Regions from separate parts of the Pseudomonas sp. 5.2 genome, predicted to be linked through region 4. Evidence: riboswitches for the same ligand, from Rfam matches in the RefSeq annotation. Region 4 holds a riboswitch; each other region holds the start of a gene.

Region 1 (2,193 bases), on a different contig from region 4:
ACTACAAGCCTCTTCACTGTCAAACCGCACATGCCAGGCCGGGTGGTCCAGCCGTATCCCCACTTCATCAAGCGCCTGACAGGTCAACGCCAGCATCCGCGCTTTAGCCACCCCAGCCAGCGCTGCAGCCTTGTCTGCCTCGCGCTCGAATACCCAGGTAATGCGCAGGCTGGCAGGAAAACTGTCGGGGTCAAGGTGATGGGTAAGCCAGGTGAACCCGACAATCTCTGCCTTGGCCGTTTCGCAGGCGTCCGTCAGGCAAACCACCAGCTCACGCTCCACGCGTGCCATTTCGCGCTTGCCCATGGCCTTCATTGCGCGGCCTCATCATCGATCTGCTGGCAGAAGCGCAGGCGGTTGCCAAACGGGTCATGGACCTGCATCTGCAGGCCCCAGTCCAGGCGTTCGGCTTCGGGCCGGGCGTAGCCGTAGCGTTTGGCCTGCAGTTCGCGCTCGAGGGCGCGCAGGTCGTCGAGGCGGGCGAACACGGTCGAACCCGGGGTGGCATCGCCGTGGTGTTCGCTTAGGTGCAGGATCAACCCGTCGCGGTGGATTTGCGCGTACAGGGGCAGGTCAGGGCTGAAGCGGTGTTCCCAGTCCAGGCTGAAGCCGAGGAAGTCGAGGTAGAACTCTTTGGCTTTTTCGACCGAGAAAATACGCAGTACCGGGATGGCGGGGGCGAGCGGCATAGGGCGTCCTTGGCCGTTGATGAAGGTGCAACTGTAGCGCAGATGCGCCAATGCCTGTGCGTCAGTCGCGCAATGGCCGACGGCAATGGTTGACCACCTGCCAGCCACTGCGTAGCCTTGCCACTTCGAGGTTCTTCGGCCAGGCCGAAGCTAAGACGGGAACGCGGTACAAGCCGCGGCTGCCCCCGCAACTGTAAGCACCGACAACGGGTCGACACAGCCACTGCGTAACCGCGCGGGAAGGCGTCGCGCCCTCCAGCCCTGCTATTCAAAGCATGGCAGGTACGGTGCGAGCCAGGAGACCTGCCTCGAGGCGATTTCGACTTTCAACCGGGCGGGGTGATCCGGTGGCGAACAAGCCCGGCCGACCTGGCCCGTGGCTTTCGTCCTGCATGCCCGCGCCATCTTGCCAAGGGCATCGCGACATGAAAACACTGGCCAAACTCCCCGTCACCATCGTTACCGGCTTCCTCGGTTCGGGCAAGACCACCTTGCTTCGCCACATGCTCGACAACGCCCAAGGCCGCCGTATCGCGGTGATCGTCAATGAATTTGGCGAACTGGGCATCGATGGCGAGATCCTAAAACAGTGCAGCATCGGTTGCACCGAAGAAGAGGCCAGCGGCCGCGTGTACGAGCTGGCCAATGGCTGCCTGTGCTGCACCGTGCAGGAAGAGTTCTTCCCAGTCATGCGCGAGTTGGTCGCACGCCGTGGCGACCTTGACCACATCCTCATCGAAACCAGTGGCCTGGCGCTGCCAAAGCCGTTGGTACAGGCCTTCCAGTGGCCAGAAATCCGTAACGCCTGCACCGTCGATGCGGTCATTACCGTGGTCGACAGCCCGGCTGTGGCGGCCGGCACCTTTGCCGCCTACCCAGACCAGGTGGACGCACAGCGCAAGCTCGACCCGAACCTGGACCACGAGTCGCCGCTGCACGAATTGTTCGCTGACCAATTGGCCAGTGCCGACCTGGTGGTGCTGAACAAGGCCGACCTGATCGACGCCGAAGGCCTGGCCAAGGTCCGCGCCGAGGTGGCCGAAGAGCTGCCGCCCGCGGTCAAGGTGATCGAGGCCAGCAGTGGCCGTCTGCCACTGGACGTACTGCTGGGCGTGGGCGCCGAGTCCGAGGTGCACATCGATGGCCGCCGTACCCACCACGATTCGCACCACGATGGCGATGATCACGACGATCATGACCACGACGCCTTCGATTCGATCTCCATCGACCTGCCAGAAGCCGACGAAAGCCTGTTGCTCGATGCCCTGACCCAGTTGGTGGTCGAGTTCGGCATCCTGCGCGCCAAAGGCTTCGCCGCCATCCCGGGCAAGCCGATGCGCCTGCTGGTGCAAGGCGTGGGTACCCGCTTCGACAAGCACTTCGACCGCGCCTGGCGTGCCGACGAACCGCGTATCACACGCCTGGTGCTGATCGGTCAGGACCTGGATGCCGTGCAGCTCGAAGCGCGTTTGCGCCAGGCCTTGGGCGCCTGACCCATGCACCT
Region 2 (2,193 bases), on a different contig from region 4:
CGGATCGTGTTGTAGTCGGCGCCCACCACAGTCTGGCTGTCCAGGCCGAACAGCGAATGTTGCAGGGTGAACGACTGGCGATCGCCAAGCTGTTCCTGGGTCTGCTTGATGCTGATGAAGCTGCTGCGCCGCACCTGGTCGCCTGGCAGCCAGGTGTAGGTCTCGGCGTTGCGCCAGCGGCGCTGGGCCTTGAGGAAGTACAGTTGGTTGCTGGCGGTGAGGTTGTCGTTGATTACCCAGTCGGTGACTAGCCGTGTGGACTGGTCGTTGTAATGCACTTCGGCGTTGTCGACGTTGTAGTTGTGATCGCGCAGCGACTCGCGGTAATGCCCGTCCACCAACGGCGTCCCCATGTACTGCTGCGGGTCTTGGTCTCCGTAGTCGTGGCTGAGGGTGAAGCTCAGTTCATCGCTGGGCTGCCAGCGCAGCGCGCCGCTGATGGCAAGACTCTGCGAATCGCCCCGGTCGACCCAGCCGTTGCTGGCCAGCTTGTTGAGGTTCAGGCGGTAGCTCAAGGTGTCGGTCAGCGAGCCGCCGCTGTCCAGGGCCATCTGCCGACGGTCATCCGAGCCGTAGCCCAGGCGCAGGTGATTGCGGATTTCGCCTTCAAAGGGCTTCTTCGGCACGACGTTGACCACCGCACCGGTGGCGCCCTCCCCGTACAGCACCGAGGCCGGGCCGCGCAGCACATCGATGCGCTCGACCGACCAGGTATCGACCGGGAAGGTCACTGTGCCGGCGCCCACGTACAGCCGGGTACCGTCGTACAACTGCATGGTCGAGCTGTGCCCGGTGAAGCCGCGGGCCGACAAGGCCGTGCCGCCGTTACCGGGGGTGCCGATGAAGGTGATGCCGGGTGAACGGGTGACCGCGTCCTGCACCGTGGCGTTGTTGCGCTTGAGGATTTGCTCGGCACTGATACTGGTCACGCTGGCTGGGGTTTCCAGCGGCGTCAGGCCAAGCCTCGAGCCACTGGTGCCTGGGGTATGCAGGTCGGGCTGAGGGTTGTGCTCGGCCGTGCCGGTAATGTCCGTGGCCGGTAGCGCCAGGGCGTTGTCCGCCTCGGCGGCGTGGGCGGCAACAGAGAGAAAAACACAGGGCACCAGGCTGGCGTGCAGCAGCGTACCTGGCAGAGAACTGAACAGCGAATAACGGGACATGTCGTTCCACTTGAAGCAGGAATGAAAGAATCCCGGGGGAACAACGCAAAGAGGAATCGCGGGCGAGCACGCCCACGGAAACCGGCCTGCGCCCGCCCACCGCGGGTTTGCCAAACGATGCTTCAGGCCGGTCTCCGGGCTCGCGAGGGTCATGAAGCCTTCACCTTCCCATGCCAGGGCACAGTGGTGTCTTGAATGCTTCGCTCGCATACCGTTGCGGGGGCAGCGCCGGACTGATCATCGAACGATGACGAACCGGCTTCCCGTTTCACCCCATGCACGGCGGCAGGGGGCACCTGAAACAGGCGCGCAGATGACCATCAAAAGCCCGCTGCGTCAACCGGCTTGTGGCAAACAGGTCGCCTGAGCTCGCCACTTCAGGCCCTGGGCGAACGCGTCACGGTTCAATCATCGCCAGGGCTTTCTATTGCCTTTTCTGGCGCGGCATTTTGTAACGTTCAGTAAGAAGTTTTTGCATGGACATCATACCCACCACTCTTTAGCCTTACGCCTCCGTCGAAGTGGGGACCCCGTGTGAAGCAGCAGTCAGCTAAACCAAAGCCCGCCCTCTGGGGCATTCTGATGGTCGCCGCGAGCCTCTGCGCACACGCAGACAGCACACCCCAACATAGCCCGACGCTGGTGTATTCCTGGCCCGTTAACGCAGGCCCACTCGACCCACGCGGCTACTCGCCCAATCAGATGTACGCCCAGGCCATGGTGTATGAACCGCTGGTGCGTTACACCTCGGCGGGCACTGTAGAGCCGTGGTTGGCACAGGCTTGGCAAGTCTCCGACGATGGCAAGACTTACACCTTCAACTTGCGAGATGGCGTGCGCTTCAGTGACGGCACGCCATTCGACGCTGCAGCTGCCAAGGCCAACCTGGATGCCGTCCTTGCCAATAGCCAACGCCATCGCTGGATGGAGCTGGTCACCACCCTCGACCACATCGAGGCCCCTGACCGGCTGACCTTGCGCCTGGTGCTCAAGCACCCGTACTACCCAACGTTGATGGAACTGGCCCAAGTGC
Region 3 (2,193 bases), on a different contig from region 4:
GGCTACCGAGGAGCAAGCCTGGGCCCGTGCCGAGCGCATTCTGGCCGATGCCCAGACGCGCATCGGCATCCGCCAGGGCAACCGCCGCGAGAAGAACTTCGGCAAGAGCAACGCCGGCTCAGAGCGCCTGGTGCAGTTGGCCAGCCAGCGCAAGGTGCATGACACCCGGCTGTGGACCGAGATTGCCGCGTTGGGCGGCGGTGCGGGCAACTCGACGTCGCTGGTAGGGACGGCGGACCAAGTGGCTGAGGCGGCGCTGGCGTACTACGACCTGGGGGTTAGCACCTTCCTGTTCCGCGGGTTCGATCAGTTGCGCGATGCGGTGGAGTATGGGCAGGAACTGATTCCGCGGATTCGTGGGTTGGTGGCGCAGCGGGAGGCTGGGCGTAGCGCGCGGACGGCTTAGTGCATGGCTGGATTTTTTTGGCGCCTATGAGACCGAGCGCCGCCCGCGCGGCGCTTCGCAGCACAAGGCTGCTCCCACATCTGTTTCGGGCCAATTATTCCTGTGACATGTCTTGGCGCCCGCTTCGATGTGGAGCAGCCTTGTGCTGCGAAGCGCCGCGCAGGCGGCGCACGACCTCCCAGGCACTGCAAAACCCGAAAATTGCTGGCCTACAACTTCTGAAATACTTTTCACGCGCACACCGCTGTGCAATTGACGGAAAACCTGCCTCGTGGTCTCCTAATGCCTCGCGTTCAGGTGCCCCTCAGGGGGTGAAACGGGAAACCGGTGCGTCGCAAGCCCTCGACCAGGGCCCGACCAAGCCGGTGCTGCCCCCGCAACGGTAAGCGAGCGAAGCGTCTAGACCACTGTGCCGCGTCATCTGGCATGGGAAGGGGCGCTTTTCAGGAGCCCTGCTCCTCCTCGTGAGCCCGGAGACCGGCCTGACGTTCATGAACACCCCGCGGTGGGCGGGCGCTGTCGCATTCCCCTGGGCGGATCACGTTCGGGGCTGCCGCGCTTGCCCGTTGCCCACAAAAAGCAGAGGAACGCGTCATGCCCGTCACCAGCGCCAAACACAGCATTGCCACCCCCGTCACCCTCAGTCAGCGTGTCGTCATCGCCGTCGGCGCCAGCCTGCTGGGCCTGTGCCTGGTGTACTTTGCCGGCTTCTCGCACATCGAAGCCGTGCACAACGCGGCGCACGATACCCGCCACAGCGCCGCCTTCCCCTGCCACTGAGTACGCCCCATGATCATGCGCATTGCCCGTACCGCGGGCTTCAGCGGGCTGCTCGCGGCCTTGCTGCTGACCCTGCTGCAAAGCTTCTGGGTTGCCCCGTTGATCCTTGAAGCAGAAACCTACGAATCCGCAGCCCCTGTTGCCGAGCATCACGAACACGGCGCCGAAGGGGCCGCGGCCCATGAACACAGCGCCGAAGCCTGGTCGCCTGAAGACGGCTGGCAACGCGTGCTGTCCACCACCGGGGGCAACCTGGTGGTAGCGGTAGGCTTCGCGCTGATACTGGTCGCCCTGTACAGCCTGCGTGAACCGAAGCGCGCGGGCACCGGCGCCCTGTGGGGCCTGGCGGGGTTCGCCGTGTTCTGCCTGGCCCCTACCCTGGGCCTGCCGCCAGAGCTGCCAGGCACCGCTGCCGCTGACCTGGGGCAACGCCAGGCCTGGTGGATCGGCACCGCAAGCGCTACCGCACTGGGCCTGGCCCTGTTGGTATTTGCCCGCCACTGGCTGGTTAAAGCGCTAGGCGCCGTGCTGCTGGTACTGCCGCATGTCATCGGTGCACCGCAACCTGAGGTGCATCAAAGCCTCGCGCCTGAAGCCCTGGAAGCCCAGTTCAAGGTCGCCAGCTGGCTGACCAACGCCGCCTTCTGGCTGGCCCTGGGCCTGCTCAGCGCGTGGCTGTACCGCCGCTCCAGCCAGGCCTGATGGTTTTAGACGCGACCCTGCCGGCGCTGTACGCCGGCTTTGGCTGCCGCCGGGGTTGCCCGGCGGACACCCTCGAAAACCTGCTGCGCCAAGCCTTGGCTGACCATGGCTTGGCGCTGTCAGGACTGCGCGGTATCGCCAGCATCGCCCTCAAGGCCGACGAACCTGGCCTGCAGCAACTGGCCAAACGCCTTGGCCTGCCCTTGCTGCTGTACGATGCCGGGCAACTTCAGCCCTACGAACCCCTGCTAAGCTATCGCTCGGCCATCGCCCATGCGCACAGCGGTTGTTGGGGCGTCGCAGAA
Region 4 (2,193 bases):
CGCCACAGGCGGCGGCGACCAGGGTGCGGGTCAGGCGGTAGTTCCAGACGATACCGGCATCGATGGGGTCGACCGGGTAACCGGCCTGCCACAGGTGATTGGCCAGCACTTGGTAGACCACGTTCGGCGCCAGGTTGCTCTCGCCGATCGCCGTGCCGGCCACCAGCGCGACACACAGGGCTGCCAGGGCCAGGGCGCTGTAGGGCAACAGGCGGCTCATCACTGGGCTGCTTTACCGCTGGCGAACGCCGTCGACAGCGTCTGCAGGCCACGGAACAGCCGGATGCCGGCCTGCATGGCGTCGGCGTCGAGGACGATGATGCGGTCGTTCTTCACCGCGTCCATGTTGCGGGTAACCGGGTCGTTGCGCAGGAATTCGAGTTTTTTCTGGTAGTCGTCTGCCGGGAAGCGGCGACGGTCCATGCGGGCGATGATCAACCAGGTCGGGTTGGCCTTGGCCAGGGTTTCCCAGCCCACGGTCGGCCATTCTTCGGTGGACTCGACCACATTGCGCACCCCCAGGGTACGCAGCATGAAGTCAGCCACCCCTTGGCGGCCGGCGACGTAGGGGTCGATATCCAAGTCGGCGCTAGAGAACCAGAACAGTGCCGAGGTGTTCGACAAATCCTTGCCAGCCAACTGTGCCTTGGCGCTGTCCAGGCGGCCCTTGAGGTCGGCGTTCAATGCGGCGCCGCGGTCTTGCACGTCGAAGATTTCGGCCAGCTGGTTGACGCTCTTGTAGATGCTCTCGACCTGGAACGCCTGCAGGCGGGTGCCGTCGGCGCCCACCAGGTTGTCTTTGCCTTCGCAGTCCGACGGCAGCAGGTAGGTCGGGATCTTCAGCTCGTCGAACTGCTCGCGGGTGCCGACCACGCCTTGTGCGCCGACCATCCATTCAAACTGAACGGCCACCAGTTGCGGACGCTTGCCGACCACTGCCTCGAAACTGGGGTCGTTGTCGGCCAGGCGCTCGACCTTGTCGTTCAGCGCCTTGTACTCGGGCAGCACGTTGTTGAACCACAGCGAGGTGCCGGCCAGTTTGTCGCCCAGCCCCAGTGCGTAGAGCATCTCGGTGCCGGCCTGGCCAATGGTCACTGCACGCTCGGGCGCGTGGGCGAAGGTCTGCGGCATGCCGCAGTTGTCGACCGTGAGCGGGTAGTGGGTGGCGGTAGCCTGGGCCAGGCTGGTGAGGCCGAGGCCGGCGATCAAAGCGGCAAGACGAGGCAGCATGAGGGGACGATCTCCTATCGAAGGGTTCACGGAATGAACGCATGGACAGGCATCGCCGAGCCCCGTGCACGCGGCAGGGGGCAGCACCCAGAAAAGGGTGGAGATGGCCATCCCGGACACCCCGCCGGTTGGTGTTTTTGCGCCGGCAGGTCTCCTGACTGGTGCGTCATGGCCCAGCTCCAGCCTTCCCGGACAAGGTTATCCAGTGGCATCGATGGAGCAGGCTCGGCACCTACAGTTGCGGGGGCAGTTCCGTTTGGCCCGCGTTAGCGGGCTTGGGATTCCCTATTAATTCCGTGGTGGAAACCGGCGGCCGGCATGGTAGACCATCAGGCAGCCGGGTGAAAACGCTTTTCAGAAGTACTTGAGCCAGGTGATGTCACGCCGACGCGCCTTCAGCCGGGCGAAGCTACGTACCGGCAGGTACAGCGACACGGCGAGCAAGGCGGCGCCCAGCCACACGGCACCGATGCCGTCGAAGCCGAAGTAATCCCCTTGGTTGTGGCCGAACAGCGCGACGCAGGCCAGGTAAAGCAGCTTCAGCACATACAGGTGCAGCAGGTAGAAAAACATCGGTGCTGCACCGTAAACCGCCAGGGCGTTGATCCAGCGGGCCTGGCCGGCACGCTCGAAGGCGCGCAACAGCAGCAGGCCACAGCCCAGGGTGAGGGCCAGGAACAGCAAGGACGGCGGATACTTGGTGATGTTGAAGAAGCTCATCAGCGTTTGCGTCAACGTCGGGTACCCGCTCCAGGGTGCCTCGCCGTAGCCGTTGAGCATGCGCAGCACGACAAAACCAAGCAGTGCGATCACCCCGGCCAGCAGCAGGCGATGCTGGCGTTGGCCTGCGTCGCTGCCACGGGCGAACCAGGGGCCAAGGCCGTAGCCCAAGGCGATGACGCCGATCCAGGGCAGCACGGGGTACGACGTGCGCAGGCGAAGGTTGTCGGAGAATGCCAGCCA

What was found. Region 4 has a riboswitch for cobalamin ahead of AC5PZ0_RS08410 (ABC transporter substrate-binding protein). Riboswitches for the same ligand answer to the same signal wherever they lie in the genome.
Region 1: it holds a riboswitch for cobalamin, as region 4 does, so the genes downstream of both, cobW (cobalamin biosynthesis protein CobW) here and AC5PZ0_RS08410 (ABC transporter substrate-binding protein) in region 4, are expected to answer to the same signal.
Region 2: it holds a riboswitch for cobalamin, as region 4 does, so the genes downstream of both, AC5PZ0_RS20095 (TonB-dependent receptor) here and AC5PZ0_RS08410 (ABC transporter substrate-binding protein) in region 4, are expected to answer to the same signal.
Region 3: it holds a riboswitch for cobalamin, as region 4 does, so the genes downstream of both, AC5PZ0_RS12650 (CbtB domain-containing protein) here and AC5PZ0_RS08410 (ABC transporter substrate-binding protein) in region 4, are expected to answer to the same signal.

The regions. Positions count from the first base shown of each region.
Region 1 is NZ_JBYBHH010000005.1:194,002-196,194, reverse strand. Features, by position in the region: gene AC5PZ0_RS10140 (hypothetical protein) at 1-315, opposite strand, end outside; gene AC5PZ0_RS10135 (glyoxalase superfamily protein) at 312-689, opposite strand; cobalamin riboswitch at 801-1,014, shown strand; gene cobW (cobalamin biosynthesis protein CobW) at 1,115-2,182, shown strand; gene cobN (cobaltochelatase subunit CobN) at 2,186-2,193, shown strand, end outside.
Region 2 is NZ_JBYBHH010000013.1:184,989-187,181, forward strand. Features, by position in the region: gene AC5PZ0_RS20095 (TonB-dependent receptor) at 1-1,160, opposite strand, end outside; cobalamin riboswitch at 1,269-1,475, opposite strand; gene nikA (nickel ABC transporter substrate-binding protein) at 1,695-2,193, shown strand, end outside.
Region 3 is NZ_JBYBHH010000007.1:43,307-45,499, forward strand. Features, by position in the region: gene AC5PZ0_RS12645 (LLM class flavin-dependent oxidoreductase) at 1-406, shown strand, start outside; cobalamin riboswitch at 685-906, shown strand; gene AC5PZ0_RS12650 (CbtB domain-containing protein) at 1,001-1,186, shown strand; gene AC5PZ0_RS12655 (CbtA family protein) at 1,196-1,888, shown strand; gene AC5PZ0_RS12660 (cobalamin biosynthesis protein) at 1,906-2,193, shown strand, end outside.
Region 4 is NZ_JBYBHH010000004.1:144,841-147,033, reverse strand. Features, by position in the region: gene AC5PZ0_RS08415 (FecCD family ABC transporter permease) at 1-220, opposite strand, end outside; gene AC5PZ0_RS08410 (ABC transporter substrate-binding protein) at 220-1,230, opposite strand; cobalamin riboswitch at 1,358-1,556, opposite strand; gene AC5PZ0_RS08405 (acetyltransferase domain-containing protein) at 1,585-2,193, opposite strand, start outside.